Regions from separate parts of the Guyparkeria hydrothermalis genome, predicted to be linked through region 1. Evidence: predicted binding sites of a transcription regulator. Region 1 holds the regulator's gene; each other region holds the start of a gene.

Evidence for each region. Region 1 encodes FliA, which starts transcription of late flagellar genes. Its sites were predicted from a motif close to GCTAAAGTTNNNNNNNNNNCNGCCGATA; they were not measured.
Region 2: the regulator FliA is predicted to act here: its motif matches at 4,773-4,800, upstream of LV476_RS00360 (methyl-accepting chemotaxis protein).
Region 3: the regulator FliA is predicted to act here: its motif matches at 2,334-2,361, upstream of LV476_RS09160 (methyl-accepting chemotaxis protein).

What each region holds. Positions count from the first base shown of each region.
Region 1 is NZ_JAJSED010000001.1:2,303,679-2,314,158, forward strand. It holds gene flhA (flagellar biosynthesis protein FlhA) at 1-357, shown strand, start outside; gene flhF (flagellar biosynthesis protein FlhF) at 402-1,928, shown strand; gene LV476_RS10765 (MinD/ParA family protein) at 1,925-2,815, shown strand; gene LV476_RS10770 (RNA polymerase sigma factor FliA) at 2,812-3,534, shown strand; gene cheY (chemotaxis response regulator CheY) at 3,647-4,033, shown strand; gene LV476_RS10780 (protein phosphatase CheZ) at 4,047-4,817, shown strand; gene LV476_RS10785 (chemotaxis protein CheA) at 4,911-6,989, shown strand; gene LV476_RS10790 (protein-glutamate methylesterase/protein-glutamine glutaminase) at 6,993-8,066, shown strand; gene LV476_RS10795 (ParA family protein) at 8,063-8,899, shown strand; gene LV476_RS10800 (chemotaxis protein CheW) at 8,899-9,810, shown strand; gene LV476_RS10805 (chemotaxis protein CheW) at 9,850-10,356, shown strand; gene LV476_RS10810 (DUF2802 domain-containing protein) at 10,353-10,480, shown strand, end outside.
Region 2 is NZ_JAJSED010000001.1:65,978-76,457, forward strand. It holds gene LV476_RS00325 (lytic transglycosylase domain-containing protein) at 1-370, shown strand, start outside; gene LV476_RS00330 (hypothetical protein) at 379-888, shown strand; gene dusA (tRNA dihydrouridine(20/20a) synthase DusA) at 895-1,902, opposite strand; gene LV476_RS00340 (outer membrane protein assembly factor BamE) at 2,165-2,386, opposite strand; gene LV476_RS11285 (DUF4124 domain-containing protein) at 2,413-2,718, opposite strand; gene LV476_RS00345 (hypothetical protein) at 2,858-3,049, opposite strand; gene LV476_RS00350 (sulfite exporter TauE/SafE family protein) at 3,566-4,294, opposite strand; gene LV476_RS00355 (putative motility protein) at 4,397-4,612, opposite strand; gene LV476_RS00360 (methyl-accepting chemotaxis protein) at 4,858-6,480, shown strand; gene LV476_RS00365 (cation diffusion facilitator family transporter) at 6,581-7,603, opposite strand; gene LV476_RS00370 (YcjX family protein) at 7,856-9,193, shown strand; gene LV476_RS00375 (DUF697 domain-containing protein) at 9,216-10,208, shown strand; gene LV476_RS00380 (VOC family protein) at 10,234-10,480, shown strand, end outside.
Region 3 is NZ_JAJSED010000001.1:1,957,249-1,967,728, forward strand. It holds gene cls (cardiolipin synthase) at 1-355, opposite strand, end outside; gene LV476_RS09145 (SDR family NAD(P)-dependent oxidoreductase) at 355-1,221, opposite strand; gene LV476_RS09150 (Bax inhibitor-1/YccA family protein) at 1,332-2,000, shown strand; gene LV476_RS09155 (hypothetical protein) at 2,109-2,291, shown strand; gene LV476_RS09160 (methyl-accepting chemotaxis protein) at 2,435-4,444, shown strand; gene LV476_RS09165 (DUF3429 domain-containing protein) at 4,609-5,085, shown strand; gene LV476_RS09170 (DUF502 domain-containing protein) at 5,082-5,825, shown strand; gene aspS (aspartate--tRNA ligase) at 5,910-7,694, shown strand; gene nadA (quinolinate synthase NadA) at 7,807-8,913, shown strand; gene LV476_RS09185 (DsrE family protein) at 9,151-9,594, shown strand; gene LV476_RS09190 (cation:proton antiporter) at 9,777-10,480, shown strand, end outside.

The sequences.
Region 1 (10,480 bases):
GCGCTCGGGCGCATGATCGTTCAGTACATCAACGGCTTGGCGCCGACCGTGCCGGTCATCACGCTGGATCCGCAGTTGGAACAGCTCTTGCTAAACAGTACCCAGCGCGGGAATCAGGCCCCCGGAATCGAGCCCGGCCTGGCCGAACGACTGCACAAGTCGCTTCGGGATGCGGCCGAGCGTCAGGAGCAGAGTGGCAAGCCGGCCATCCTCCTGGTGGCTCCGCAGATTCGCAGCTGGCTCTCGCGCATGGTCCGGCACTCGATCCCGACGCTCAGCGTGCTGAGCTATCACGAGATCCCGGACAACAAGGAAATACGCGTGGTGGCGAGCGTCGGTAACCAGAACGACGGCTGACGACTCGACCGGACAACCCAACCGCCCCAAGGGTCTGGTGACACATGAAAATCAAACGAATCATCGCCAGTGATATGCGTGAGGCCATGCGCCAGGTACGGCGCGTGTTCGGAGACGACGCCGTCATCCTCTCCAACAAGCCGGTTTCCGGCGGGGTCGAGGTGATCGCGGCCATGGATTTCGACGAGAAGGCGATCCAGCTGGCAGCCGCCCAGCAGTCGGCCTCCCGCATCGCCGGTGCCACAGATCGCCCGGCGGCAGCAGCCGAGCGTGCGCCGCGTGCAGAACACCAGGAGCCGACCCGTCCGGCGCCGGCCTCCACGGCCGAAGCGGAGCGAGAGGAGCAGCCGGCTGCCGCCGAGAGCGAGGCGCCGAAGACAACCGCCGAGATGCTTGCCGAACGGTGCCGCCGTGCCGAGGCCGAGGAGCCGGCCGAAACGGCGGGATCGGCCGAGACCGAGGACGACCGGGCCGCGTTCACCGAGGCGCTGGCCGCCTGGAACGAGCAGCTGGCCGGCGAGCCGGCCGAGTCGACCGCTCCGGTCGCCGAAGAGCCCGTCGGCCGGTCGTCGGACCGCACGCCGTCCCACTGGGACTGGCTGGTCGAGGACCAGGGGGCCGCCGAAGGACGCCTGTCGACCCTGACCGAGGAGGTCGCCCAGCTGCGCGATCTGTTCGAGCGACAGCTGTCGGTCATGGAATGGCACCGGTTCAGCCAGGCCCATCCGGCCGAGGTCTCGACTGTCCAGCGCCTGCAGGACCTGGGGTTGCCGATCGGGCTGGCCCGGGAGCTCGGCCGGGCCGCCGCCACGGCGAAACCGGAGCGGGCCTTTGTCGAGGCGCTCAAGATGCTGGGCGACCAGCTCGAGCATCGCGCCGAGGATCCGGTCGAGGCCGGGGGCACGTACGCCTTCGTCGGCCCGACCGGGGTGGGCAAGACCACCACGCTCGCCAAGCTGGCGGCTCGTGCGGTGCTGCACCGTGGCCGCGACTCGGTCGCGCTGATTACCACCGACCGCTTCCGTATCGGGGCTCAGGAGCAGTTGCGCAACTACGCCCGTATCCTTAATGTGCCACTGCACATCGCGCGAGACGAGACGCACCTGGCGCAGTTGCTCGAGGCGGTCGCCGATCGCCACCTGGTGTTGATCGATACCTCGGGGATGTCGCAGCGCGATTTCCGCATGATGCAGAAGCTCGAGGCGCTGATGGGCGCGGGCGAGTCAGTCAAGCTTCTGCTGGTCCTGTCGGCGAATGCGCAGTATCCGGCCCTCGAGGACGTCAAGAAACGCTTCGCCGGCCTGCCGTTGCATGGCACGGTATTGACCAAGCTCGACGAGACCGTGCTGCTCGGCGGCGGGCTGGCCGCGTTGGTCCGCCCCCTGGCAGGGGTCGATGGTGCGCCGCGGCGTCTGCCGCTCGTCTGCGCCGGCGTCGGTCAGCGGGTCCCGGAGGATCTCTGGTTCCCCAAGGCGGCCGACCTGATCAAGCAGGCCCTCGAGATGGGGCAGTCGCAACTCGAACATACCGACAGGGATGATCCGCTGTGGATGCTCAAGCAAGCCGGATGACAAACGCGCCCTGGGGCGGCCACGACCAGGCCGACGGCGCCCGCCACGCCACCGGCAGTCGGCCGGTGCGGGTGATCGCCGTGACCAGTGGCAAGGGCGGGGTGGGCAAGACCAACGTCTCGCTCAACCTGTCGGTCGCCCTCGCGCGTACCGGTGACCGCGTGGTGCTCATGGACGCCGACCTCGGACTGGGCAATGTCGACGTGCTGCTTGGTCTACAGTCGCGGGGCAACCTGTCCCATGTGCTGGAAGGCACGGCGAGTCTGGACGAGATCATGCTCGAGGGCCCCGAGGGCATCGGCATCCTGCCGGCATCCAGCGGCGTGGCGCACATGGCTGCGCTGACGCCCGCCGAGAACGCCGGTCTGATCTCGGCATTCTCCGAGATGCGCTGGCCGGTCGACACGCTCATCGTGGATTCGGCCGCCGGCATCGCCGACTCGGTGGTGCGTTTCGCCGAGGCGGCCAACGAGGTGGTGGTCGTGGTCTGCGACGAGCCGGCCTCGATCACCGATGCCTATGCCGTGATCAAGGTGCTTTCCCGTGAGCATGACGTGACCCGTTTCCACGTCGTGGCGAACATGGTTCGCGACGCCGCGGAAGGGCGGCGGCTGTTCGAGAAACTCTCGGTGGCTGCCAAGCGCTTTCTCGACGTCACCCTGACGCACATGGGGTCGGTGCCGTTCGACGACTATCTCCGTCGAGCCGTGCAGCGCCAGAAGACCGTCGTGCAGCTCTACGGCGGGGCCAAGTCGGCCCGGGCCTTCACCTCCATGGCCGACCGTGTCAACCACTGGCCGGCCCCCCGCGGTCCGCAGGGTCAGCTGCAGTTCTTCGTCGAACGGCTGGTGAACAACGTCGAGCTGGATCCCGAGAATCTGCTATGAACGCTCGTGCCATGTATCAGAACGTTCAGGCCGGATCGACCGAGGCACTGGTCACTAAGCACGCCGGCCTGGTCAAGCGTGTTGCCTTCCATCTGCTCGGCCGTCTGCCCTCCCACATCCAGGCCGAGGATCTGATCCAGGCCGGCATGGTGGGGCTGCTCGATGCCGCCCGCCTGTTCGACGGCGACAAGGGCGCTTCCTTCGAGACGTATGCCGGGCTGCGTATTCGCGGGGCGATGCTCGACGAGGTCCGTCGCAATGACTGGGCGCCGCGTTCGGTCTACCGCCGTCAGCGCGAGATCGCCCAGACGGTCGCCGAGATCGAATCCGAGACCGGCCGCGAGGCGCGGGATGCCGAGGTCTGCGAGCGCATGGGCCTGACGCTCGACGAGTATCACGCCGCGATGAGCGATGCCTCGACAGTGCACGTCACCTCGCTGGACCACGCCGGCGAAGGCGAGAACGAGACCTACGACGTCGCCGACCCGCACAGCCAGCAGCCCGACGAGGCGCTCGCCGAGAACCACTTCCAGCGCGATCTGGCGGGCTATATCGACGAGCTGCCCGAGCGCGAGAGACTGGTCATGTCGCTGTACTATGTCGACGAACTGAACCAGAAGGAGATCGGTGCCGTGCTCGGCGTCAGCGAATCGCGCGTGTGCCAGATCCACAACAAGGCAATCATGCGGCTCAAGACCGCCATGAACGCCTGGAAATAGGCTGCCGATCGCGGAAAGGGCTCAATCTTTTCCGCTTGGCGCCGATAGACCCTCTTACCCACGTTCTAACAAGGCAACCTGCCTGGTACTGACAACCATTCCAGGGGCGAAAATGGACCGAAACATGAAGATCCTCGTGGTGGACGACTTCTCCACGATGCGCCGGATCATCAAGAACCTTCTCAAAGAGCTCGGCTTCACCAATATCGAGGAGGCCGACGATGGCCAGACGGCGCTGCCGCTGCTCAAGCAGGGCAACTTCGATTTCCTGGTCACCGACTGGAACATGCCGGGCATGACCGGCATCGACCTGCTGCGCAATGTGCGTGCCGATCCGGGACTGGCCGGCCTGCCGGTACTGATGGTGACCGCCGAGGCCAAGCGCGAGCAGATCGTCCTCGCCGCCCAGGAGGGCGTGAACGGTTACATCGTCAAGCCTTTCAACGGGGCCACACTCAAGGAGAAGATCGACAAGATCTTCGAGCGCGTCGAATCGTAGGGGCGCGCGAGACATGAGTGGAGCAGACGAACAGGACTTCCAACCGCTGGTCGACCGCGACAAGCGACTGGCCGACGCCCGTGCACTGGTGGCAGCGATCGAGAACGAGGATGTCGCCGGCGAGGCGCGTCTGATCGGCGATCTCACCGCCGCCTATTCCGGCAACATTTTCGACGAAGTCGGGCGCATGACCCGCGAGGTGCACGACACCCTGCGGAGTTTTGCCGAGGACGAGCGCCTCGGTGCCCTGGCCCAGGACGAGATGCCCGATGCGCGTGACCGGCTGCGTTACGTGATTACCCTGACCGAACAGGCGGCGACCCGCACCCTCTCGATCACCGAAGAGGCCTCGCCCATGGCCGACAAGATCATCGATCGATCTCAACGGCTGAAGGACGAGCTGGCTAAAGTCGCGGCCAGCGAGGCCGATAACTCCCGACTGGAGAGCGTGGTCGAATCGATGACCCGCTACCTGGACTCGGCGACCGGCAGTGGCGAGCGTCTCAGGGGGCAACTGACCGAAATCATGATGGCCCAGGAGTTCCAGGATCTGTCCGGGCAGCTGTTGATGCGGGTGATCGACCTGCTCGAGCAGCTCGAGGAGAAACTGGTGGGACTGCTGCAGATCACCGCCCCGGTGTGCGGCAGCAAGGCCGACGGCGCCAAGGGCGGCAAGACCGAGAGTGCCGAGGACGGCGTCGGGCCGCAGCTGCCCAATGCCGGCGACAACGTGGTGAAGAACCAGGACGACGTCGACGATCTCCTGGCCAGCCTGGGGTTCTGACTCCGGCCGGACAGGAGGCAGCCCGCCGAGCGCGGTCGGGCAGGACACGTGGCCGCGGCATGAGCCGCGCCACAGAGTGAATGAGAGGCAATCATGGCATTCGAACCCGACAACGAGCTGCTGCAGGACTTCCTGATTGAGGCCGGCGAGCTGCTCAATGGACTGGATCAGCAACTGATCGAGCTCGAGCAGTCGCCTGATGACGCGGACAGGCTCAACTCGGTGTTCCGTGCCTTCCATACCGTCAAGGGCGGGGCCGGCTTCCTCGAAGTGCATCCGTTGGTGGAGGTCTGCCACCGCGCCGAGGACATCTTCAACCTGCTGCGCAATCACGAGATCGCCATGAACAGCCGCATCATGGACGTGATGCTGCAGGTGATCGACGTGCTCAACGGCATGTTCGACGACCTTCGAGCCGGTCAGTATCCCGAGGCCGTCTCGCCTGCTTTCCTCGACGAGATCGAGGGCCTGGCTCGTCAAAGCGATGAGCCGGCACCCGGCGAAGCGCCGGCGGCCGAGCCTGCCGCCGAGGACGAAGCGGTCGTGGCAGAAGATGACGCCTTCGACCGGATGCTGGCCGATCTCGATGCCGCCGAGTCCGACCAGGCCCCGGCTGCGGAGTCGAGTGGCGCTGCCGACGATGACCTGATTACCGACGACGAGTTCGAAAGCCTGCTCGACGAGCTACACGGCAAGGGCCAATTCCAGGCCCCGACGCCAGCTGCCGCGCCCGAGTCCGAGGCCAAGGCATCGGCGGCGGCCGATTCCGACGAGATCACCGACGAGGAGTTCGAAGCGGTTCTCGACGAGCTTTACGGCAAGGGCAAGGCGCCCACGGCAGCGGTCAAACCCGCCGAGGCCGTCCCGCAGCCCAAGGTCGAGCCGGCGCCGAAACCGGCGGCGTCCACTGCAAGCGCGTCCGGGTCAGGCAAGCCGGCGGCCAAGGCTAAGCCGGCCGAATCCGCCAAGGCGGCGGAGACCACCGTGCGGGTGGATACCGAGCGACTCGACGGCATCATGAACCTGGTCGGCGAGCTGGTGCTGGTGCGCAACCGCATGAACACGCTCAAGACCAGCTTCGAGAACGAGGAGATCGCCTCGGTGATTGCCACCCTGGATATGGTCACCTCCGACCTTCAGGGCGCGGTCATGAAGACCCGCATGCAGCCGGTGAAGAAGGTCTTCGGCCGCTTCCCGCGCGTGGTGCGCGACACTGCCCGGACCCTCGGCAAGGAGGTCAACCTGGAGCTCGAGGGCGAGGACACCGACCTCGACAAGAACCTGGTCGAGGCGCTTGCCGATCCCCTGATCCACCTGGTGCGTAACGCCGTCGATCACGGCATCGAGATGCCAGACGACCGCGAGACCAACGGCAAGCCCAGGGCGGGTACCGTGCTGCTGTCGGCCGCTCAGGAAGGGGATCACATTCGCCTTGCCATCCAGGATGACGGTTCGGGGATGGATGCCGACGTGCTGCGCCGCAAGGGCGTGGAGAAAGGCATCGTCGACCCGGACAGCGCCGAGCGCCTGACGGACCAGGAGTGCTTTGAGCTCATCCTGCATCCGGGCTTCTCCACCAAGGAGCAGATCTCCGACATTTCCGGTCGCGGCGTCGGCATGGACGTGGTCAAGACCGCGATCACTAAGCTGTCCGGGACGATCAGCATCGACTCGGAGCCTGGGCTGGGCACCCAGATCAACATCAAGGTGCCGCTGACGCTGGCGATTCTGCCGACGCTGATGGTCATCGTCAGTGGCCGCAAATACGCCATTCCGCTGTCGGTGGTCAACGAGATCTTCGAGATGGCGGACAAGGAGGTGAACGTCGTCGACGGCCAGGCAACGATCACCGTGCGCGACCGTGCCGTGCCGCTGTTCCGCATGACCGACTGGCTCGCCCTGCGCGGCGAGTCGCCGGGGCAGCGTGCCGAGACCGACCAGGTGGTCATGGTTCAGCACGGCGCGCAGCTGATGGCGTTGGTGGTCGACTCGGTGATCGGTCAGGAGGAAGTGGTGATCAAGCCGCTGGGCGAGCTGCTGCGCGTGGTCGAGGGCTTCGCCGGCGCGACCATCACCGGCGACGGTCACATCGCGCTGATCCTCGACCTGCCGGGCATGGTCCGTCGACATGCCGGCAGTCGTGGGCGGAACCGTCTGCGTTCGGTGGCCTGATCCATGCCGATTCGTGTCCTGATCGTCGATGATTCGCTGTTTTTCCGCCGCGCCCTGCGCGAGGTGTTTGCCGGCGACGAACGCCTGGAAGTGATCGGCGAGGCCTCGAACGGTCGGCAGGCCGTGCTCAAGGCCTGCGAGCTCAAGCCCGACATCATCACCATGGATGTCGAGATGCCGATCATGGACGGCATTTCGGCGGTGCGTCGTATTGCCGAGCGCTGCCCGACACCGATCCTGATGCTCTCGGCGCTGACCAAGGCCGGTGCCGAGGCGACGCTCGATGCACTGGATGCCGGCGCGGTCGACTTCTTTCCCAAGAACGGCGATGACCCCGAGGATACGCTGGCGCGCTCCGGGCGGCGGCTGTGCTCGCGCGTACGTATGCTCGCGCTCCGCGCACAGCGCGAGAACGGCGGCACACTGGCCTCGGCGCGCCCCGAGCCGGCAGCGCGGCCCTCGGGCAGTGCTCGTTCCGGGCAAGGGGCGCCAAGTGGCTTTCTCTCACGGCAGGGGCTGGTGGTGATCGGCGCCTCCACCGGCGGGCCCGCTGCGGTGCCGGCGGTGCTCGGCAAGTTGCCGACCGACTTCCCCGTGCCGATCGTGATCGCCCAGCACATGCCGGGCGCGTTTACCGGGCCGTTCGCCCAGCGCCTGAACGATTCCATGCCGATCCGGGTGGTCGAGGCCGGCGACGGCGACCTGCTGCGGCCGGGCACCGCCTACGTGATTCCCGGCGGCAAGCACGGTGAGGTGGGCGGTCGGCACGGTTCCTACAAGCTCAACCTGCGGGACCCGGTTGCCGACGAACACTATCGCCCCAGTGTCAGCCTGGCGTTCTCCTCGGCTGCCCGCGTGGCCGCCGACGACCTGCTCACCGTGGTCCTGACCGGGATGGGCGACGACGGGGCCGAGGGCGCGCGACAGGTAGTCGCGGCGCGTGGTCACGTCTGGGCCCAGGATCAGGCCAGCAGTGTGATCTACGGCATGCCGGCGGCGGTGGCCAAGGCCAATTTGGCCGAATCGGTTTTGCCCCTGGGGCAGATCGGTGCGGCCATCGGAGGAGCATTGCGATGAAGATCTGGGCCGTAGCCAATCAGAAGGGCGGGGTCGGCAAGACGACCACCAGCGTCAGTCTCGCCGGTCACCTGGCCCGGGACGGCAAGCGCGTGCTGCTCGTCGATCTCGATCCTCACGGGTCGATGACGGTCTACTTCGGCATGGAGCCCGAGGCGCCCGGCGCCAGCGTCTACTCGCTGTTCAAGTCGGCCGCCGACGGTCAGCCGCTCGACCCGGCGCGCGTGGTGCATCCGACCGCCTTTGATGGCATCAGCCTGATGCCGGCGTCCACCGCTCTGGCGACGTTGGACCGTCAGCTGGGCATGCGTGATGGCATGGGCCTGGTGCTCAAGCGGGCGGTCGAACGCATCCGCGACGATTACGACTACGTGTTGATCGACTGCCCGCCGATCCTCGGCGTGACCATGGTCAATGCGCTGGCGCTGGCCGAATTCCTGATCGTGCCCGTGCAGACCGAGTTCCTCGCGCTCAAGGGGCTCGAGCGGATGCTGCGCACCCTGGCGATGGTGCAGCGCTCGCGTCGCGAACGGCTCGAGTACGTCATTTTGCCGACGATGTTTGACCGTCGCACGCGGGCGTCGCACGACACGCTGCGCATTCTGCACGACCGCTATGACGACGATGTCTGGACCGAGGTGATCCCGGTCGATACCCAGTTCCGCGAGGCCAGTCGGCAGGGCAAGCCGTTGCCGCTGATCCAGGCGGATGCCCGCGGCAGCAAGGCGTACCACCAGTTTCTGCAATGGCTGGAGACCCATGTCGGCCAGCAGGCGATGGCGCCGGCGCCCGACGTGGCCTCCAGCGGTACCCGCCTGCAGGAGTCACGCTGATGGCCGCCGAGAAGCGCAATCCCTCCGGAAGCCAGTCGATCGTCGACCAGGATGCGGCGATCACCGCCTACCTCGATGGTCTGCTCCGGGACCCCGAACAGGACGAGGCCCCCGAGTCGTCGCGGTCACGCAAGTCGCCGGGGCTGACGGTGGTCAACAACGTCGAGGCGGCGGAGTCCGTCGTTGCCGACGAGCCGGTGGTGGACACCCCGGCCGAGTCGGCAGAAGAGGAAGCTCCGACGGCTGCGGAAGCTCCCGCCGATCCGGTTGTTGCTGATGAGCCGGAGTCGTTCGCCGAAGAGACAGGCTCTCGGGAAGCGGACGACGAAGACGAAGCGACTGACATGGCCGCCGTTGTGGCGTCCGAAGACGAGGGGAATGCCGAACCGGTGGCCGAGGAGGCCGCGGCAACCGATGAGTCGGCATCGCTCGATACGGCGACCCCCGTAGCGGCCATTGGGCAAGAGTCCATGGCGCTCGACGAACCTGCCGAGGCCTCGCCGTGGGCCTGGCTGCGCGTCGGTGGCATGACCCTCGCGCTTCCGGCCGAGGCGGTGGTCTCGCGTCACGTCGATGCCACGCTCGAACCGGTGCCGGGTGCCCCGGAGCAGGTGGCCGGGGCGTTGACGGTCGATGGCCGGCCGCGGCTGATCCTGTCGCTGTCGACCGTTACCGGCGCGCGCTGCCGCGGGGATGCCACCGAGGTGCTGTTGCTCGGCAACGGCGGCCTGTGGGGCGTGGTGGCCGAGCCGGTCAGCGAGGCGCCTTCGTTCGATGAAGACGCTGTGCAATGGCGCAGCGAGGCGCAGAAGAATGAGCGGCGTGGCTGGCTGGCGGGCACTGCGCCGTCGGCCGGAGTGGCGGTGCTCGATGTGGCCGGACTGAGAGCGGCACTGAAAGGATCCCGATAAGGTGCGTGCCCCGACGAGGGGCCGCGGACGAGGTGAGAGATGACGAATCAAGCGTTGGAAACGACACACGCCCCCGAGCAGTACGACGACGAGCTCGAGGCACAGGACCAGGGCCCCCTGTCGCGCTGGGTCAGCTTCACCGTCGATGACGAGACCTATGCCCTGAACGTCCTCGACGTGCAGGAAGTGCTGCGTGATGCCGAGATCACCCCGATCCCGGGGGCGCCGGATGCGATTCTCGGCATCATCAACCTGCGCGGCAACGTCGTCACGGTGGTCGATGCGCGCACATTCTTCGGCCTGGAGGCCAAGGAGTGGGACGAGAACAGCCGCATCATGGTGATCGAGGTCGCCTCCGGCGAAATCGTGGGTCTGGTGGTCGACAGCGTCGCCGAGGTGATCGTGTTGCCGCAGTCGGTGGTGGACAGGGCAACGCTGTCGGTGGCGGATGATCGGGCGCGCCATATTCTTGGAATCGTGCCTCAGGATGAGAAACTGATTATCCTTGTCGATATGAAAAGCCTCTCCGACCTCGCTACTCCATGACGATACCGCCGCTCTGGCTCGCTGCCGCTGCTCTGATTCTTGCCCTGATCGCCCTGCTGGTCAGCCTGTCGCTCCACCGGAGCGCCAGGAACGCCCGGCTGACCCGCGAGCGCTGGTTTCAGAG
Region 2 (10,480 bases), 2.2 Mb from region 1:
CAACCGCTTCTCGGTGCGCCATGGCGTGGACCCCTCCCTGGTGCGCGCCGTCATCCATGCCGAGAGTGCCTTCCGCCCCGATGTGGTCTCGCCCAAGGGGGCCGGCGGCTTGATGCAGCTGATGCCCGGCACCGCCAAGCGCTTCAATGTCGTCGATCGCTTCAACCCCGAAGAGAACATTGCCGGTGGCGTCGCCTACCTGGCGCTGTTGCTGAAGATGTTCCGTGGCGACCGCGAACTGGCCGTGGCCGCCTACAACGCAGGGGAAAACGCCGTGAAGCGTTATGGCGGGATTCCGCCGTACCAGGAAACGAAGACCTACGTGCGTCGCGTCATGCAGCTGCAGGCGGCCTACGCCGGGGCGGGGTGAGCCCGGCCGTGGCATTGAACCAGGACGCGGACGACACCCCCGACCTTGCCGCCGAGAACGGCCGGTTGGACGCGTTTCTCGGCGGGCAGTCCGCCTTGGTGCTTGCCGTTACTTCAGCCGACGATGGTCCGCCGGTGATCGGGACTCTGCCGTTTGCACGAGTCGACGGTGCCCTCTGGGTGCTGGCGAGCGAGCTTGCCCCGCACACTCGTCCACTACTGGATGGTCGCGAAGCCAGTGTCGCGCTGCTCGCCGACCAGTCGGACACACGCAACCCCTTTGCCCGTGAGCGCGCCCAGTGGACCGTGAGCGTCGAGCCCGTCGCACGCGATGACGATCGCTTTCCTGGGATCGCCGCCGCGCTGCGCGCGCGGCACGGCAAGACCGTCGACCTGCTCTGTGGACTGGGCGATTTCCACCTGCTGGGCTTTCACCTCGGGGCGGGCAGCTACGTCAACGGCTTTGGCAGCGCCTTCGTGCTCGATGGCTTCTCGGTCGTCTCGCAGCGGCGCGGCTGAACGCCCTCAGCGCCAGCGCAGCAGCTCGATCGCCTCATCGATGACCGTCGGGTCGTCGGCCCGTTTCGGTGCCTGTTCGCTCAGGTGGCGGCGATAGGCACGTGCTCCCGGCTTGCCCTGGAACAGGGTGAGGATGGGCTTGATCAGCGTGGGCAGGCGCGTGCCCCGTTCGATCTCCGCTGCCGCGTAGTCCCGGTAGGCCTGCAGCGCTGCCAGCCGGTCGACCCGCCGCTCGTCGCCGAACAGGGCGGCGTCGATCTCGGCCAGCAGGCCGACGTTCTGGTAGGCCGCACGCCCCACCATCACCCCGTCGACCTCGTCGAGGGCGGACTGCATGGAGTCGATTCCCGTCAGGCCGCCGTTGAGCACCACGGTCAGATCCGGTCGTTCCTGCTTCAGCCGGGTGGCGAACTCGGGGCGCAGCGGCGGCACATCGCGATTCTGCTTCGGCGAAAGCCCCTTCAGCCAGGCCTTGCGGCTGTGGACGATGAACACGTCGGCGCCGCCTTCTTTCGCGACGATGTCGACGAATTCGCGGAATTCCTCGTATGTTTCCTGATGATCGATGCCGATGCGGCTCTTGACTGTCACCGGGACATCGACTGTCTCCTGCATGGCGGCGATGCATTCGGCCACCAGGGTCGGCCGGGCCATCAGGCAGGCGCCGAAGGCGCCGTTCTGCACCCGGTCGCTCGGGCAGCCGACATTGAGATTGATCTCGTCGTAGCCCCACTCGGCACCGATGCGGGCGGCCTTGGCCAGTGCCTCGGGGTCTGAGCCGCCCAGCTGCAGGGCGACCGGGTGCTCGGCCGGGTCGAAGCGCAGGTGGCGCTCGATGTCGCCGTGCAGCAGTGCCCCGGTGGTGACCATCTCCGTGTACAGGCGCGCGTGGCGGCTGAGCTGCCGCGCGAGGAAGCGGTAGTGCCGATCCGTCCAGTCGAGCATGGGCGCAATACAAAATCGCCAAGGATTGGCATGAGCCTGTGAGGTGCTTTTTGGTGCGCTTTGAGTCAACTTTTTAGTTCTGGGTGAGGTGTAGAACTGGCGAAAAATATCGCCGCTTTTTACCTGATTTGAAGCCGTGGTGCTACCAAAGTGCTACCACACTTCGCTGGTAGCACAGCTAGACATGATAGGTAGGTCTCTGGCTCAAGGGGTGGAAGGGCGGCAAAGATGTGTGTTCGTCCAAATATTGATTGGACGGACGGTTTAGCGCTGATCCTTTGCGGTCGGAAAGAGGGGGGGGCAGGTTCGACCGTGTTCGCAGAGCCTTTGCTCAAGGGGCGCTGATCGCGCTCGTGACCATCCCATTGATGTCGAAGGTAACCGTCATTGGCGGCTTGTCGTGGTAACCCCACATTGTCGGGCTTTTGAAATCCGGGGCACCCAATGCGGAGCGGACCTGGTCCTTCGTCATACCGTGAGTGATCTCCGGCCGTGACGGCGTGCTGACCGGCTTGGCGTTGCCGGCCTTTCTCTCGGTCCTGCCATCGGTCATTGCTTGGTCGCGCTCTAAAATGCGCGTCACTTTTCTCGCTGTTGTTTAGTCGGCTCATTAGCCCGCAAATCGACTTCCTCGTTTTGTTGCCCAGGGCACGGTTTGTCCGAGAACGTCAGGCTTCCATCCGTTGCCGTGCACTTGTACGCACCGGCGTTGGCCGCCCCCGCTAAGCAAAGCAGGGCAGTGATTAAGATGGGTCTGGTCATGGCGAGCACCTCCTGTGCCGATCGGAGCCCTTCTTGCTCTAAGGAGACAACGGACCACGCCGTCGATGTTTGCGATGGGTGAAGGATGAGGGTGGACAGCTTGGCGACTAGCATTCGAGTCATGCATGCCTCGGGTGTCGTCAGCCAGACGGATAACCTAATCGTGGACGGCTACCCGCTTGGCGGGAAATACACACCAGCGTTGATCTATGAGACAGCAGGGCTGTCGCCAGTGTTGGTGAGCCCATCGCGCTCGTCTAAATCAATCGCCGTCGGCAATCCGCTCATTCGCTGCCGCCTCGGTAAGGCCAGCGTATGCAGCGCTGTATCCGCCGAGCGACAGCACGATGAACACCCACCAGGCGATGTAGTCACCAAATCCCCAGTAGATCAGGGCAGGGAATGCGATGCCGCCGAAGACAACCGCGGACCATGTGCGTGCGTTCTTGTTCATGTTGTGCACCTCCTGTGCTGGTGGGTAGTCCTGCCGTGGCAATAGCGCCACCTCAAGTGTCCATTGTAGAAGATACCGTTTTTTAGAAGTGACTCGTGCGCAGAGCAGAAGCAAGTCATTGAAAATATGGTCGGAGTGGAGGGGGTTGAACTCCCGACCACCTGCACCCCATGCAGATGCGCGCCAGGTTGTTGCTCATCCGTGAGCAGGTAGCCCGCTTGCTTCTCAGGTTTAATGATTTGTGAGCAACAAGCCTCTTGGTCCTGCGCGAGCGATTCCTGATGGCCGGTGCTTCCATGGTGCTACTATCGAGCCCCGACGTGGCGTAACACATTGACAAAAAGCGATAAATAGGAGCGTCTATACAATCGAGCATGGGCGCAATACAGAACCGCCACGGGCTGGCAGTCGGAGTCGGGGGCGAGTTCTGGGCGCGGTCTGAGGTGATCGCGAGCGGCTCGGTGGCGAACGGTCCGGCATTGTAACGGCAGCAGCCCAAGGCGTCAGGGGAGGCCGTCAGGGCAGCAGGCCCTTGACGACCGCGCTGATGCCGGCGATGGCCGCAATGCCGAGAATCACCGGTCGCAGGGCGGCGAACGGCACCCGGTGGACCAGATGACCGGAGGCGAGAAAGCCCAGTAGCGTGCCGGGGAAGATCGCGGCGAATAGCTGCCATTCCCGTGCCCCGATGAAACCGGAGAAGAACAGCGCCACGGCACTGGCGAAACTGGCGAACAGGAAGAAGGCCGACATGTTGGCTCGCACCAGTGGCCCGCGCTCGTTCTGGTAGATCAGGGCGATGGGCGGGCCGCCCACGGCGGTTATCGTGCCCATGTACCCCGACGCCCCGCCTGCGATCACGCTGTTGCGCGCGTTGAGCCGTGGCTGCAGGCCCACCACGCTCAGTAGCACGGCGAGCAGAATCAGGATGCCGAAGGCCAGTTCGAAGCCGCGCGGGGTCAGCACGGCCAGCGTGGCCACCGCGAGCAGGGTGCCGATGATGTCGCCGCCGATGGCGAAGCGGACCTGGCGGAAAGCGAGGTTGGCCCGGCTGCGCCACAGGATCAGCACCGTCAGCAGCACGGCGTTGAGGATCAACGGCCCGGGCAGGAACAACGGGCTGATCAGGAATAGCAGTGGGGCCGAGAGCGTACCGATGCCATAACCGGCCAACCCCTGAAGCAGAGCGCCGGCGAAGATGGCCAGGTTGGCCAGCACGAGTTGGAGCAGGGTGACGTCGTCCACGCGTGGTTACTCCGGGCATCTCGGTGAATGGCGGCAACGAAAAATCCCCGGCCGGGCCGGGGATCGGGGAACCGTGCGGGCGGTTCGGTCTGGCGCGGAGTCTCAGGCGTAGGTGTTGATTTGCCCGCCGAGGGGACCGTCGCCGGAGGGGGCTGCGCTCTGACCGCCACCCTGGGCGATCGATTCGAGCAGCGGCGCCATGGCCTTTTCCTGCGTTTCCATTGCCTCCTTCTGGACGCGTACGCCGATTTCCTGTGCCAGCTGAAGGTTCGCCATTGCGGCCTGCATGCCGTTTGCTGCGGATACCGGGTCGGCCATGTCGCATTCTCCTCGGTGCGGTGTCTGGGCTTATGGATGCATCACCAAAAGCGAATGCATCAGATGGACAGAAGTGTACGCTCTCGGCCGCCGACGTGCACCCCGACTGCCGCCCTGCAAGCTGCCCGATCATCCGCCCCGCGTTGATGTTAATAGGATGGCTAAAGGTTGGGCGGCTGGTGCCGATCCAAGGCGCACATCCAAGACAAGAACGCAGCAAGCGTCATCCCGAGGAAAGCCCATTCATGAACCGTTTGAACAACACCACCAAGATACTGCTGGCCTTTGCCGTGTCGGCCATCCTCTTCATCGGGGCTCTGGTCTACGCCCTGAGTCAGATGGAGTCGGTTTCCGAGCAATACCTGCAGGTCCAGCACCAGGACAATGCCCGCGTCGAGGCTTTGCAGGACGTCATGAGCAACGGCCTGCTCGGTGGGGTCGCCACCCGCAACAAGGTGTTCCGTCCCGAGCTCGAGGGCGCCATCAAGGTGATGCGCAAGACCGACGAGGTGGTGCGTGCCTCGATCGCCGAGGCCCGGTCGCTTACGGCGGTCGAGAACGACAAGGCACAAGCCCTTCTCGACGGCATCGAGGCAAGCTGGCAGCAGGTGATGGCCGCGCGGCTGGCCGTGTTCGAGCAGGTCGAGGCCGGCAATATCGCCGCGGCGGAGCGGCTACTGGTACGTGACGAGCATCCGGTCTGGCAGCAGATCCGCAAGGACATCCAGTCGCTGATTGCCTCGGCCAAGCAGCGCGAGACCGAGCGCACCGAGGCGGCCATCGACCATAAGGAAGCGGCCTTCTCCGCCACGGTTGTCATCGGCGTGGTCGCGCTGGGCGTCGGCGTGTTCCTGCTGGTGCTGGTGATGGCCTCGTTCACCCGCCGGATCCGTTATGTCATCAGCGCGATGCGCGATATCGCCGAAGGGGAGGGGGATCTGACCCGCCGCTTGCCCGCCGACGGGCATGACGAATTCGCGCAGTTGTCAGGCGCGTTCAACCAGTTCGTGGCACGCATCCAGACGCTGGTTTGCGAGATCACCGACTCGACCGGACAACTGGCAGCCTCGGCCGAGGAGATGTCGATGATCACCCGCCAGTCGCGCGAGAGTACCCACGAGCAGAACGAGCAGACGCAGATGGTCGCCTCGGCTATCGAAGAGCTGACCGCGACCACGCGCGAGATCGCCGAGAACACCAACCAGACGGCGAGCGCGTCCAACGAGACCGAGGAGGTCACGCACGGCGGGCAGCGGGCGCTCAAGCGCTCGATGGAAAACGTGAACCAGCTGATGGACTCGATGCAGGACACGGCGGCCTCGATCGGCCAGCTCGAGTCGCAGACCCAGGACATCGGCAAGGTGCTGGACGTGATCCAGGGCGTGGCCGAGCAGACCAACCTGCTGGCGCTGAACGCGGCGATCGAGGCGGCCCGGGCCGGGGAGCAGGGTCGCGGCTTTGCGGTGGTCGCCGAGGAGGTGCGCAACCTGGCGAGCCGGACCCAGCAGTCCACCGAGGAGATCAAGGGCATCATCGACAGCCTGCGTGACCGGGCCCGCCGGACCGTCGAGGCGATGGACGTCAGCCGTTCGCAGGGCGAGGCGACCCTGGAGGCGGTCAACGAGACCGACGACTCCCTCGATGCGGTCGTGCGCCACGTCAATCACATCAACGAGATGACGATGCAGATCGCCACCGCTGCCGAAGAACAGTCGGCGACCGTGGAGGAGGTCAACCGCAATCTCGAGCGTATTCGGGCCAAGAGCGCGGAGCTCGACGACGCCTCCGAGCAGGTCTCCACCGCCGGTGGCGACCTCACCCACCTGTCGGCGAACCTCGACGGACTGGTCAACCGCTTCAAGACCTGAGGCGCTTGAAAGAGCAGCACGAGAAAGGGCCGGCGACATGCCGGCCCTTTTTGTTGGTTCGTCGGTTCCTGCCGGGGCGAGCTCGCCGCCCCAGCCGTGGTCAGGAGCCGGCGATACGCCGGATGAAGGGCAGGCGGCGCCAGAGACTCGGTTGCGTGTCGGTCAGGTCGCGGCAGGTCTCGCATTGTCCGGCACGCGGTCGGCGTGTGGTCAGTGGTTCGATGCGCATGGGAGAGGGGCCGTTGCCCGGCTTCCAGGCCGAGAGCGGCTCCTCGTGGATCATCACGTCCGCCCCGGGGAAGGTGCGCAGCAACCGCGCCTCGACCTCGTCGCCGACCTGGTGGGCGTGGTTGAGATCGATGTGATTGTCCAGATAGAGATAGAGCTGGATGATCATGGTGCGCCCGGCAAGCCGGGTGCGAATCTGGTCGACCGCGTGCACCGACGGATGCGCGGTGGCGATCTGGGCGACGCGGTTCTCCGTTCCGTCGAGCACCTCGCGATCCATGAGGTGGTCGAGCGCCTCGCTGCCCACCTTCCAGGCGCTGTAGAGGACGAACACGCCCACGGCGGCACCGAAGGCCGGGTCGAGCCAGTTGAGCCCGTAGCCGGCAAGGATCAGCACGGCGATGGTCGAGGCGTTGACCAGGAAGTCCATGCTGTAGTGCGAGGCGTCCGCCTTGATGGCGGGCGAGCGCGTCTTGACGATCACGTAGCGCTGGAAGGTGATCAGCGCGAGCGTGGCGACCATCGAGAACAGCATTACCGCCACGCCCCAGTCGACCGCGTCGATCGGTTGCGGGCGGATCAGGCGCTGCAGCGCCTGGACCATCAGGAATACGCCGGAACCGGCAATGAAGGTGGCCTGCGCGAGCGCGGCCAGCGGTTCGGCCTTGCCGTGGCCGTAGCGGTGATCCTCGTCCGGCGGCTGCAGGGCGATGCGCACGGCGACCAGCGTCACCAAAGAGGCCAGGAGGTCCATGGTGGAATCGATCAGCGAGGCGAGCATGCTCACCGAGTTGGTTGTGATGCTCGCCGCGAGCTTGAGCGCCATCAGCGTCAGGGCGAGGGTCACCGAGGCGGTGGTGACCATGCGCAGCAGTTTCGCGTGTCGATTGGCCATGTGTGGTGGTCGCCTCGTCAGGGTCGATGCCGGTCCCGGGCGCGCGCATGAGGCCGTGGCGTGCCATCGGGAAAGTTAGGCAAGACTAATACCGAACTAGATTAGTACCATTTTAATGCAGCCCGGCGTTGAGCGCCAGCCCGGCGGGAACATGGGACCGCAATGCGCTTGTCGGGCGCGCAGGGCTTGGGCGCCGTGGCCGGCTCGACTACCATCGGTCCACCTTGTTCGTTCGCGAGAGCCGTGCCATCGATGGCCCATGATTCGTCCTCATCCCCGATCACCGGCTGCCCGGTCACCCGCATTGGCATCACGGGATTGTCCGGCGCCGGGAAATCGACGCTGATCACGGCGATCATCAATCACCTGGAGAATGCCCGGCGCGGCGCGCTCACCGATCATCCTGGACTGGCGGCGATCCGCCACGGTCGCTGGCATCGCGAGATCGAGCGGGCCTTCGACTACGACCACGCCCTGACCGCCCTGACCAGCCAGCCGCCCAGCTGGCCCGAGTCGACCCGCGACTGGTCGATCGCCCGCCTGACGCTCGACTACCAGCGGCGCTGGTACTCGCTGCGTCCGCGCCGGCGTTGCCTGGAACTGTTCGACTACCCCGGCGAGTGGTTGCTGGACCTGTCGCTGCTCGACTGGTCGTTCGCCGACTACAGCGCCCATTGGCGCGACTGGCTGGCGCGTCATCCGCGCCGGGAGATTGCCCCGGGACTGCTCGAGGAGCTGGCGGGGATCGATCCGGCGGCACCGCTCGATCCGGAACAGATGGAGTCGCTGTCGCAACGCTGGTCGATGATGCTTGCCGACAGCCGCCTGCCGCCGCATCGCCTGTCGCGCAACCTGCCCGGACGCTGGCTGATGCCGGGCGAAGGCTTCGATCCCGATGCCATGCCGTTCCTGCCGCTACCGGCCGCGGTCGAGCAGCCGGCCGGCGAGTATCCGCAGGGATCGTGGGGCGAAGTCTGCCAGCGCCATTTCGCGTATTACCGCGACCGGATCGCCCGGCCGTTCTTCGAGTCGCATTTCGGCCGCCTCGATGCCCAGGTGATCCTGGTTGACCTGCTCGGGGCGCTGCGCAGCGGGCGCGCTGCATTGGCGGACATGCGGGCGGCGCTCGAATCGATTCTCGAGCCGTTTCGCTACCGCGAGGGGCACTGGCTGGCGAACCTGTTCGGCCGGCGCATCCGCCGTGTGGCCATTGTCGCCACCCAGATCGATCACCTGCTGCCCGCCGACCAGGCGCGACTCACCCGGCTTCTCGACAGCTATCTGTTCGAACTGACCCAGTCGCTGGCAGGCAAGGACGTCGAGTTGCGCCTGTTTGCCATCTCGGCGGTGACGGCGGCCCAGTCGCGGGAGGATGGTCGCGGTGAGCCGATGCTGGTGGGCACCGAGAAGAGCTCCCGGCAGAAGATTGCGTTCACTCCACCTTCCATTCCCGAGCAGATGCCGCACGACCTCGACCTTGTCATCGATGACCTGCCCACGCTGGCGCCACCGGCCGGTCTCGACCGGGCCCGACCGTTTCCGGGGCGGCGCGTGGATGGCCTGCTCGACTTTCTCATCGGGGAACACTGACTATGTACACAGGAGAATCGGCATGACTGATGCTCGATCCCCTCGCGAGGGCCACCTGGCCACGCGGATTCATGCCCAGGGCGAGGGGGTGCCCGATATCGATCCCGAGGCGCTTTACGACGCGGCGGACTTGGAAGACGACGGCGAGAACCTGCTCGAGCCCCGGCGCGGGTTCCCGTGGCTGGCCACAGTGTTCGGCGTGGTGGCCATCACGTGGATCGCGATCAACTGGCTGCAGGCGATCTACTGGGCGCACGCAACCCACCCGTCGCTGGGCTGGGCGGTGTTCGGCATCGGCGTGTTTGTGGCTGCCGTGGGCTTGGTGCTCGTGGGGCGGGCCTGGCATCAGCGCCACCATATCGACGCCATCGCGCTGTTGAATCGACGCCTGGCCGACGCCGAGCGTGACGGCGAAGCCGGGCAGTCGGTGGTCCAGCTGCGGAACGCGGCCGAACACCTGCTGGCCGACAGCCCCTACCGAAAGACCTTCGAGGACAACCTGCTCGGCATCGATGCCGGCAGTCATGCCACCGAACTGGTCGTGGCCCTCGAGCGCGGTTATGCCGAGGCGGACGAGCGCGCCCGGGCACTGATCCAGCGCGAGGTGGTGCGCACGGGGCTGTTCATTGCCGCCAGTCCCTATCCGGCGCTCGACCTGCTGCTGGTGGCCTGGCGCAATGCACGCATGGTCAATGTCATCGCCCGCATCTACGGCTTGCGACTCTCGTTCCCGGCGCGGCTGCGGCTCTACCGGATGATCGTGCAGAACATGGCCTTCGCCTCGGCCACCGAGACCGTGCTCGATTCGGCCAGCGAGGGCTGGGCGAGCAATCTGCTGGTCAACTTAGGCGCCCGCGCCGGGCAGGGCGTGGCAGTGGCGCTCTACTCGCTGCGCATCGGGCGACAGGCGATGCGCGCTTCGCGGATCGCCCCCGAGCACCGGCCGTTGGTCGACCGCAACCTGGCCCGGCTGATCCTGGGCGCAATCCGCGAGCGGTCCGCCGGGAACCGATAGCGAGCCACCCTGCGAGGGAAAACGCATGGAACAGCGTGTGAGCGTGATCACCCTGGGCGTGGCGGACCTGGCCCGTTCGCGGGGCTTCTACGAACAGGGCATGGGGTGGACCGTCGGCGACAGCGCGGAGCAGGTCGTCTTCTTCCAGCTCAACGGCACGGTGCTGGCGCTCTACCCGCGTGAGGCGCTGGCCCGGGATGCCTTGGGAGAGGATGCCGGTATCCCGGCCGCGGGCAACGGCTTTTCGGGGATCACCCTGGCTCACAACGTGC
Region 3 (10,480 bases), 350 kb from region 1:
GGTTGCCGTCGAACAGCGGGAACTGCCGCCAGCGACGCACCATCTGGTCGACGGCAGCGAAGCGGGCCGGCAGGTTGCCGCTGCCCTGCGGTTCGGCGCGTGCCAGGCGCTCGGTGATCGGGCGCAGGGTCTCGGCCAGCCGGGCGATCTTCTCGCTGCGCTCGTGCGAGATGCGTGGACGGCCGACCAGTAGGTACATCACCAGGCCGACGATCGGCAGGAAGAACAGCAGGAGCAGCCAGGCCGTGGCGGCCGTCGGCGGCCGGCGCAGCGGCACGATGAACAGGGCGGCCAGCCGGATCGTCCATTCGATCAGGAAGTAGAGCTGGGCGGCCGGTGAGTCGAGCGGGGACATCAGCGCTTGCCGCCCCCGGACGCGCGCGCCAGCACCCGGTCCATGGCGCGCGTGGTCAGCAGTCGCTTGAGCACGCCGAACAGGTAGGTCGGCACGGTTACCGGGTAGCGGGCCTTCGGCCGCCGGGCCTCGATGGCGTGGATCAGCCGGCGCACCACGGCCTCGGGCGGCAGCGTGAACGGGGCGGCCGGGCCCGGTTTGCGCAGCCGTTCGAGCTGGCGTTCGTAGGCCTCCCGGTGCACCGAGTGCGGCCAGTCGATATTGGCCTCGAAGGCCCGCTGGGCGTTGGCGCGAAAGCGCGAGCTGATCGGGCCGGGCTCGATCAGCGAGACCTCGATGCCGCTGCCGGCCAGTTCCAGACGCATCGTGTCGCTGATGCCTTCCAGGGCGAACTTGGAGGCGACGTAGGCGCCGCGGAAGGCCAGGGCACTGACGCCAAGCACCGAGCTGTTCTGCACGATCCGGCCGAAGCCGGCCTCGCGCATCGCCGGGATGACGAGGTTGGTCAGCTCCACCGTGCCCAGCAGGTTGGTTTCGAGTTGGGCGCGCAGGGTGTCGCGACCGAGGTCTTCCACCGCGCCCGGTTGGCCGTAGGCGCCGTTATTGAAGAGCACCTCGAACGGACCACCGGCCAACTGCTCGGCTGCCGCCAGCCCCTCGCGGATCGAGGCCGGGTCATCGAGATCCAGGCGGACGGCCGGGATGTGCTCATGGGGCCAGGCGGCGAGGTCGTCGGCCCCACGCATGCTCGCGACCACGTGATGTCCGCGTTCGGCAAGCTGTTCGGCGGCGCATCGGCCGATACCGGACGAGCAGCCGGTGATCAGCACGCGGCGTGGGACGGAGGCTAGGCGGGGTCGCGACAAGGGGAATCTCCTTTTGCGTGAGTGACCGGCATGATTGCGCCTGAGTTCACAGCACTTATACTCCGGACTCAATCCGAATCACATGAATACCAGAGACGAGGTGAGGTTGCATGGCATTCGAGAATCAGACGGCCGTCCAGACGGGGGTCGATCGGCTCGAGACCCACAAGGTCATCCGCAACACCTACATGATGCTGTCGCTGACGCTGCTGTTCTCGGCAGTAATGGCGACCGTTTCCCTGCTTGCCGGCGTGCCCGGCTGGACATCGCTGGTCAGCCTCGGGGCGGCACTGGTGCTGATCTGGTTCGTGCTGCCGCGCACTGCCCACACCGGCGCGGGGCTCGCGGTGGTCTTCGGCATCACCGGCCTGTTGGGCTTCGGCCTCGGCCCGATGCTGAGCCAGTATCTCGCCCTGCCGAACGGCGGGCAGATCGTGATGACAGCGCTGGGCGGTACCGGCGCGATCTTCCTCGGCCTGTCCGGCTACGCGCTGGTCTCGCGGCGTGACTTCTCGTTCATGGGCGGTTTCCTGGTCGTCGGTCTGGTGGTCGTGCTCGCCGCCATGCTCGGTAACCTGTTCCTCGAGATCCCGGCGCTGTCGATGGCGATCTCCGCGGCGGTCGTGCTGCTGATGAGCGGCTTTATCCTCTACGACACCGGCCGCATGGTGAACGGCGGCGAGGACAACTACCTGCTGCTGACCGTCAGCCTGTACCTGAACATCTTCAACCTGTTCGTCCACCTGCTCAGCCTGCTGGGGATGAGCCAGAACGACTGACAGACGTCACGAGCGAACGACGGCCCCTTGGCGACAAGGGGCCTTTTTTTGCCTCGTTATTTTTGCTCGGGTGCTTGCCACCCGGGCTTTCCGACCGGAGGGCCGCCGATGGACCTGTGGATGAAAATCGGCATGGCGGTGTTGCTCGGCGCCGTGCTGCTGTTCCTGATCCCCCGCATCAAGCCGATGATGGCGGCCAGCCGCAAGGGCTCGCGCGAGGAATGGCTCGGCGTGGCGTTGGTGCTGCTGGCCGTGGCCGGGTTCGTGGCGTTCCTGATGAGCACGCTGTAGCTGCCGATCGCCGCCCGGCAACCCGACGATCGGAGTCGGTGGGGTCAAGTTTCCATGACGTGTGTCGATAACCCGTTTTATCCGCAAGGGGTGTGCGGGTATCCGTCCGCGCTGTAAGTGCCGTCATGGGGCAGGAGAACGCAATGCTTGCTTGGCTGAACCGATTCAGTTTGTCGCAGAAGAACATGGTGGGGTTCGGGTTGATCCTGGCCCTGATGATGGGGATCGCCGTGCTGACCATGGTCAACATGAGCAAGGTCGCCGGCCAGGTGGAAGAGGTGGTCGAGCGCGGCCAGCCGGCCGCCTTTGCCGCCGACACGATCCGCATCCAGGTCGAGCGCGCCGTCGGGGCGCTGGGCTTCTACCTGCAAAGTCAACGCGACGAGGATCTGGCGCGTTTCCGTGATGCGCTGGAGAGGGTCGAGGCCGCGCGCCAGACGCTGGCCCAGTACCGGGGTGACAGCGGCAACGAACTCGGTCAGCGCATCGACGACTTCGCGGCGACGGCCGAGAAGATCATCGCGATCTCCGGTGACGAGGCGGCCAACAATCCCGGCATGCAGTACGCCAACGTCAACGCCAACCCGTTGCAGCGGGAAATCGCGGGGTTGTTGGGTCAGCTGCTCAACGCCGAGCAGAACGCCGATGCCAGCCGCTATTCGCGTCGTCAGCTCGTGATCGACCTCGCGCGTCTGCAGGCGGATTGGGGCAACGTGGTGGCGAGCCTGCGCGGATTCATCTCTTTCCGTGCGCCCGCCATGCGAAAGAACTTCGACCTCTACGCCACCCAGGCGATAGAGCGCGCCGAGAAGATCGCGCAGGACTACGACTACCTGCTGACCTTCGAGCAGCTCGACGCGGTCGAACAGCTCAACGAGAAGCTGCCGAAGTTCGTTGCGGCCGCCGATCATGCCTTCGATATCCACGCTTCGGAGAAGTGGCGCATGGATGCCTATCTCGTTCGCACCGAGCTCACCCCGATCTTCAAACGGATCGAGCAGGACGTGGAGTCGATCGTGCAGCGCGAGCGTCGCGAGATCGCCGAGCGATCGGACAGTTTGCTCGCTGCGCTGGAATCGACCAGCAACTGGCAGATCGGCGCGGTGGTCGCCGGGATTGTGGTAGTCGGTCTGCTGGCGTGGCTCTCGGTGCTGACCATCTCGCGTCCGCTGCAGCGGATCGCCGGTCGCATGCACGACATCGCCGAGGGCGACGGCGATCTGACCCAGCGTCTGCCGGCCGACGGCAACGACGAAATCGCCCAGGTGGGTGCGGCGTTCAACACCTTCGCCGACACCGCGCAGAACCTGGTGCGCGAGGTCGCCCGCTCGTCCGCGGCGATGACCGAGGCCTCCGAGAGCCTCGAGCGCGCCTCGCGCCGGGGCCGGGAAGGCGCCGAGCGCGAGGAGTCGGCGATCGACTCGCTGGTGACCGGTATGGGTCAGACCCTGGAGGCCGCCGAGGAGGTGGCCCGTGGGGCCGAGGAGGCGAGCTCCGCGGTCCAGCAGGCGAATCGCCAGCTGCACGACGGTCTGGGCCGAGTGAACGGCAGTGCCCGCAACGCCGAGGAGCTCGACGAGGTGCTGACGCGCGCCGAGGGCATCGTTTCCAACCTCTCCGAGCAGTCGCAGTCGATCGGCAAGGTGCTCGACGTGATCGGTGCGATCGCCGAGCAGACCAACCTGCTGGCACTGAACGCGGCGATCGAGGCGGCCCGTGCCGGCGAGCAGGGTCGCGGCTTCGCCGTGGTCGCCGAAGAGGTGCGCTCTCTTGCCAACCGCACGCAGGACTCGACCCGCGAGATCACCGACATCATCGCCCGCCTGCGCGAGGGTGCCGCCGAGGCGGTCGAGGCCATGACCACCGGTCGCGAGGTGAGCAACAAGAGCCTCGAGGCGGTGACTGACGCCGACCGGATGCTCAACGAGATCGCCTCCGCGTTCGAGCGTCTCGAGGACATGAGCACCCGTATCGCCGCCGCAGCCGAGGAGCAGACCGCCGTCTCCGGCGAGATGAAGACCAGCATCGAGCACATGAGCGCGACCACCACGGACAACGCCCATGCGGCCCAGGAAACCGCGTCGGCCGGCGACTCGGTGGCCCGCAACGCCCACGAGCTCTCGCGGCTGGTGAGCAAGTTCAACACCGGCTGACGCGTCCGGCGCCTCAGTTGATGTTCACGTCGCCCGGGCTTCCCGGGCGATTTCGTTTGTGGTCATCGGCGAGGGTCGTTCCGGTCTAGGCTTGGGCGTAGAATGCTGCTCATATCCCGCATGCCGCCCGGCATGAAGACGGCCCGATGGCCAAGGAGATCGGAATGCGTGCTACCGCCTACCTGCTTGCGCTGGGACTGCTGCTGCCGTTCTGGGGGCTGGCCCTGCTGGCCTGGCTGGGCCCGTCCGCGTGGGTCGGTGCGTCGCTGGACGCCCTGTCCGCCTATGCCGCGGTGATGCTCGGCTTTCTCGGCGCGATCCACTGGGGCGTGGTGCTGGCGACCACCCCGGCCGAGCGGGCCCTGCTGGTCGGTGACGCGCGCCATCGCCTGGCCTGGGGGGCGTTGCTGGTGCTGGCCGCCTGGATCGTGGCGATGCTGCCCTGGGCGGTGCTCTCCCTGTCGCTGCTGTTCCTGCTGCTGGTGGTGTCCTGGCAGATCGACCGGCACTGGCTCGACAACCTGCCGGTGGGCTGGTCCTATCAGCGGCTGCGCCAGTGGTTCACGCTGCTGGCGGCGGTGGCCCTGCTGGCGGCCATAGCCTCCTGGCTGCGACCGCTGATCCCCGGGGGTGGGGCATGAGCGAACAGCCGGAGACCTCCGAGGCGGACGGCAAGTCCGGGAAGGGCGGTCGCTTCCTCACCCTGCGCCGCTGGCTGATTGCCGGCATCCTGGTCTGGGCGCCGCTGGCGGTCACCTTCTGGGTGGTCAACGCCCTGATTTCCTTCATGGACAAGAGCATCGTGCTGCTGCCGCCGGCCTATCGGCCCGAGGCCCTGCTGGGCTTCGAACTGCCCGGCATGGGGGCGTTCTTCGCCGTGCTGATCGTGCTGCTGACCGGGGCGCTGGTGGCCAACATCCTCGGCCGCAGTCTGATCCACGCCTGGGAGCGACTGCTCAACCGGATTCCGCTGGTGCGCAGTATCTATTCGGCGGTCAAGCAGGTGGTCGAGACCTTCGTCTCGCAGGACTCGCGCTCGTTTCGCCAGGTCGTCCTGGTGGAGTACCCGCGGCGCAACGCGTGGTCGATCGCCTTCGTCTCCGGCGAGCCGATCGGCGAGGTGCAGGACCGTACCGACGAGCACCTGGTGACACTGTTCGTGCCCACCGCGCCCAACCCGACGTCGGGCTTCGTGATCATGGTGCCGCGCACCGAGGTGATCAAGCTCAACATGACCGTCGAGGAGGGCTTCCGCATGGTGGTCTCGCTCGGCGTGGTGGTGCCGCCCCGCCGAGACGGCGACGGTCGGCTGCTTGATACCCCGCCGCCCGAGCCCTACCTGGGCGGGAACCGGTCCCCCGAACCTCGCGACGAGGCGTGACTCCCGCCGGCAGCGCTCGAAAAATCCCGCGGCTGGCGCTACCATAGCGGGCTTTTCACCAAGACGGGTTTGATGACAATGCCGATGCGGACACACACCTGCGGACAAGTCGACCAGGCGCTGCTCGACCAGGAAATCGAGCTGGTCGGTTGGGTCAACCGACGCCGTGACCACGGCGGCGTGATCTTCGTCGACCTGCGCGACCGCGATGGTCTGGTGCAGGTGGTGTTCGATCCGGACGACCCGGAGATGTTCGCGGTCGCCGAGACGCTGCGCAACGAATTTGTCATCCAGGTGCGCGGCCGGGTGCGCAATCGCCCCGCGGGCACCGAGAACCCCAATATCCGTTCCGGCCAGATCGAGGTGCTCGGTTTGTCGCTGAACGTGCTCAACCGCTCCGAGCCGCTGCCCTTCCAGCTCGACGACGAGCGGGTCTCCGAGGACGTGCGCCTGCGCTACCGCTACCTCGACCTGCGCCGCCCAGAGATGCTCGAGCGTCTGCGCCTGCGTCACCGCGTCACCAGCGCCATGCGCCGCTTCCTCGACGATGCCGGCTTCATCGACGTCGAGACCCCGGTGCTCACCAAGGCCACCCCGGAGGGCGCGCGCGATTACCTGGTGCCCTCGCGCACCCATCCGGGCGAGTTCTTCGCCCTGCCGCAGTCGCCGCAGCTGTTCAAGCAGCTGCTGATGGTCTCGGGCCTGGAGCGCTACTACCAGATCGTCAAGTGCTTCCGTGACGAGGACCTGCGCGCCGACCGTCAGCCGGAGTTCACCCAGCTCGACATGGAGATGAGCTTCGCCGACGAAGAAATGACCATGGGGCTGATCGAGAACATGATGCGCCATCTGTTCATCGAGACGGTCGAGGTGCCGCTGCACGACCCGCTGCCGCGCCTGACCTGGCACGAGGCCATGCGCCGCTTCGGCTCCGACAAGCCGGACCTGCGCATCCCGCTCGAGCTGGTCGACGTCGCCGATCTGGTCAAGGACGTCGACTTCAAAGTCTTCTCTGGCCCGGCCAACGACCCGCGCGGGCGCGTCGCCGCGCTGCACGTGCCGCAGGGCGGCAAGATGCCGCGCAGCCAGATCGACGATTACACCAAGTACGTCTCGATCTTCGGCGCCAAGGGGCTGGCCTACGTCAAGGTCAACGACGCGGCCGCCGGTCGCGAGGGCCTGCAGTCGCCGATCCTCAAGTTCCTCACCGACGAGGCGATCGCCGGCATCATGGAGCGCACCGGCGCGGCCGACGGCGACCTGATCTTCTTCGGCGCGGACAAGACCAAGGTGGTCAACGAAGCGCTGGGCGCGCTGCGCGTGCGTCTTGGCCACGACCTCGACATGGTCGAGCACGGCTTCAAGGCGCTGTGGGTGGTCGACTTCCCGATGTTCGAATACGACGAGAAGGACAAGCGCCTCTACGCCCTGCACCACCCGTTCACTGCGCCGCATCCGGACGACGTCGACAAGCTCGACTCCGACCCGGAGAACGTCCGTTCGCGTGCCTACGACTTCGTCCTGAACGGCTACGAGCTGGGCGGCGGTTCCGTGCGTATCCACGACCCGGAGATGCAGCAGCGCGTGTTCAAGCACCTCGGCATCGACGAGGAGGAGGCGCAGGAGAAGTTCGGCTTCCTGCTCGACGCGCTCAAGTTCGGCGCGCCGCCCATGGCCGGCGTGGCCTTCGGTCTCGACCGCATCGCCATGCTGATGAGCGGCGCGACCTCGATCCGCGACGTGATCGCCTTCCCGAAGACCCAGTCGGCGTCCTGCATGCTCACCGACGCGCCGGGCGAGATCGACCCGGCCGCGCTGCGCGAGCTGTCGATCCGCGTGCGCCTGCCGCCCAAGGAAGACAAGGGCTGAGCGACACCCCGTCCTTGCAATCGGTGCTGCCGTCTATAGTCATGGATGGCAGACGTGCCCTGTTCGTTGGCCGCCGGGGCAGCCCGGCGCGCCGTCCTTTCCGGGAGGCCGTATGACCGCGAATGCCCAATCCGATCGCGCCGCGCGCGAGATCCCCGTTGCACTCGAACCCGAGATCGCCCGCATCGCGCTGGCCTCGAAGCCGGCCGCGCCGGTGACCGCCGAGGAGCGCGAGGCCCTGCGGGCCGAGATCAAGGAACTGCTGGCCGAGCAGAACGCCGTGCTGGTGGTTCACTACTACGTCGACGAGGACCTGCAGATTCTCGCCGACGAGACCGGCGGGCGGGTGTCCGACTCGCTCGACATGGCTGCCTTCGGCGCCGAGCACGAGGCCCAGACCCTGGTGGTGTGCGGCGTGCGCTTCATGGGCGAGACGGCCAAGATCCTGAGCCCCGAGAAGCGGGTGCTGATGCCGGAGCTGCATGCCGAGTGCTCGCTGGATCTCGGCTGCCCGCCCGAGGAATTCACCGCATTCTGCGACGCGCATCCCGACCGCACCGTGGTGGTCTACGCCAATACCTCGGCCGAGGTGAAGGCGCGCGCCGACTGGGTGGTCACCAGCTCGAACGCGCTCGAGATCGTCTCGCACCTCAAGGAACGCGGCGAGAAGATCCTCTGGGCGCCGGACAAGCACCTGGGTCGCTATATCCGCGACAAGACCGGCGCGGACATGCTGCTGTGGGAAGGCTCCTGCGTGGTACACGACGAATTCCGCGCCGATGCGCTCGCCGAGCTCAAGGAAAAGCACCCCGAGGCGGCGATCCTGGTCCACCCGGAATCGCCCGAGGCGGTGGTCGAGATGGCCGACCGCGTCGGCTCGACCTCGCAGCTGATCAAGGCGGCTACCGAGCTGCCCAACGAGACGCTGATCGTGGCGACCGACCGCGGCATCTTCCACAAGATGGCCGAGGCCGCCCCCGGCAAGACTCTGATCGAGGCACCCACCGGCGGCCGCTCGGCCACCTGCGTCTCTTGCGCCCACTGCCCGTGGATGGCCATGAACGGCCTGGTGAGCGTGCGCGACGCCCTCAAGCACCCGCAAGGCCACGAGATCAGCGTCGACCCGGCGATCCGCGTCAAGGCGGTCGAGTCGATCCAGCGCATGCTCGACTTCTCCCGTCAGAAGGGCATCGTCACCCGAGGCAACAACGACGCCTGATGCCCGGCTCGGCCGGTGAGCCCGGTTGCAGGCCCGCCTCCGTGGCGGGCTTTTTTTTGTGCCGCTCCGGATGAGGGTGTCCGTATATTCATGATTTAGCACACAAATACGTGCGAATATTCGCAACCCTTTTAATTCATGCAGGCACTCGTCTGATAAGAAAAATTCAGTTCCACACTCGGGTATTCGCGTCGTAGGGTGAATTCGCTGTTTCCACAACAAGACACGGAGAGAAACATGAAGAAGCTGTTCACCATGCTCGCCCTGATCATCGCCGCCCCGCTGGCGCTGCAGGCCAACACCGCCATGGCAGAGACCGAAAAGACCAAGCAGGTGGTCTATCACTTCAACAAGTCCGACATGAACACCATCAAGGCCGGTCTGCGCAACGCGACCAACCACGTCAATTCGCCTTCCGGCCCCGAGACCGAGATCGAGATCGTGGTGCACGGCGGTGGCATCAAGATGATGACCGAGGCGCGCAAGGATCCGCAGCTCGCCGCAGCAATCGACAACCTCAAGGCCAACAACGTCGAGTTCAAGGTCTGCGCCAACACGCTGCGCGGCAAAGGCCTCGAGGTGAGCGATCTGTACTACACAGACGAGGACGACATCGTGCCGTCCGGCGTCGCTTACCTCGCCGACCAGCAACAGGCGGGCTGGGCTTACATCCATCCGTAAGCCAGGCCGCAGGGCCTGCCTGATCGTCGGCCGCCTGTTGGCGGCCGACACCTGTCATGATCCCGGGCTCGCCCCGGGATTTTTCGTTCCGATCCATCGGGCCGGGCGATCGTCTCGGCGATGATTCGTCGGCGGACGCGCCGAGCGTCTATCATGCCGACTGGTTCCCTTCGAGCAGTTGCATGCACGATTCCATTCTTCTTTCTCTGACCGCCATCGTCGTGCTCGGCATTGCCGCGCAGTGGCTTTCCTGGCGGGTGAAGGTGCCGCCGATCCTGTTCCTCCTGCTGATCGGCATCGCATTGGGGCCGATCTTCGGTCTGCTCGAGCCCGATGCGCTCTTTGGTGATCTGCTCTTCCCGATCGTGTCGCTGGCCGTGGGCGTGATCCTGTTCGAGGGCAGTCTCACCCTGCGGTTTCGCGACATTCAGGGGGTGTCCTCGACGATCCTGCGGATGGTGTCGCTGGGCGCGGCGATTTCCTGGGGGGTGGCCGCGACGGCAGCGCACTGGTTCGTCGGCCTGGAGTGGCCCATCGCCTTCCTGTTCGGGGCGATCGTGGTGGTGACCGGCCCCACGGTCATCGCGCCGTTGCTGCGCATCGTCCGCCCCACCGCGCGGGTCACGAAGATCCTGCGCTGGGAGGGCATCATCATCGATCCCATCGGTGCGCTGCTGGCCGTCCTGGTGTTCGAGTTCATCGTCACCCAGTCGCAGGCCGGGGAAGTTGGCATGAGTGGCGTGATCCTGCCGTTCCTCGAGCTAGTCCTGATCGGCGCGTTCCTGGGCGTGGTCGGTGGTTGGTTGCTGGGGCAGGTGCTCTCGCGGCATGCCTTGCCGGACTACCTGATCAACGTCACCGTCCTGGCTTCGGTGCTGGCCGTGTT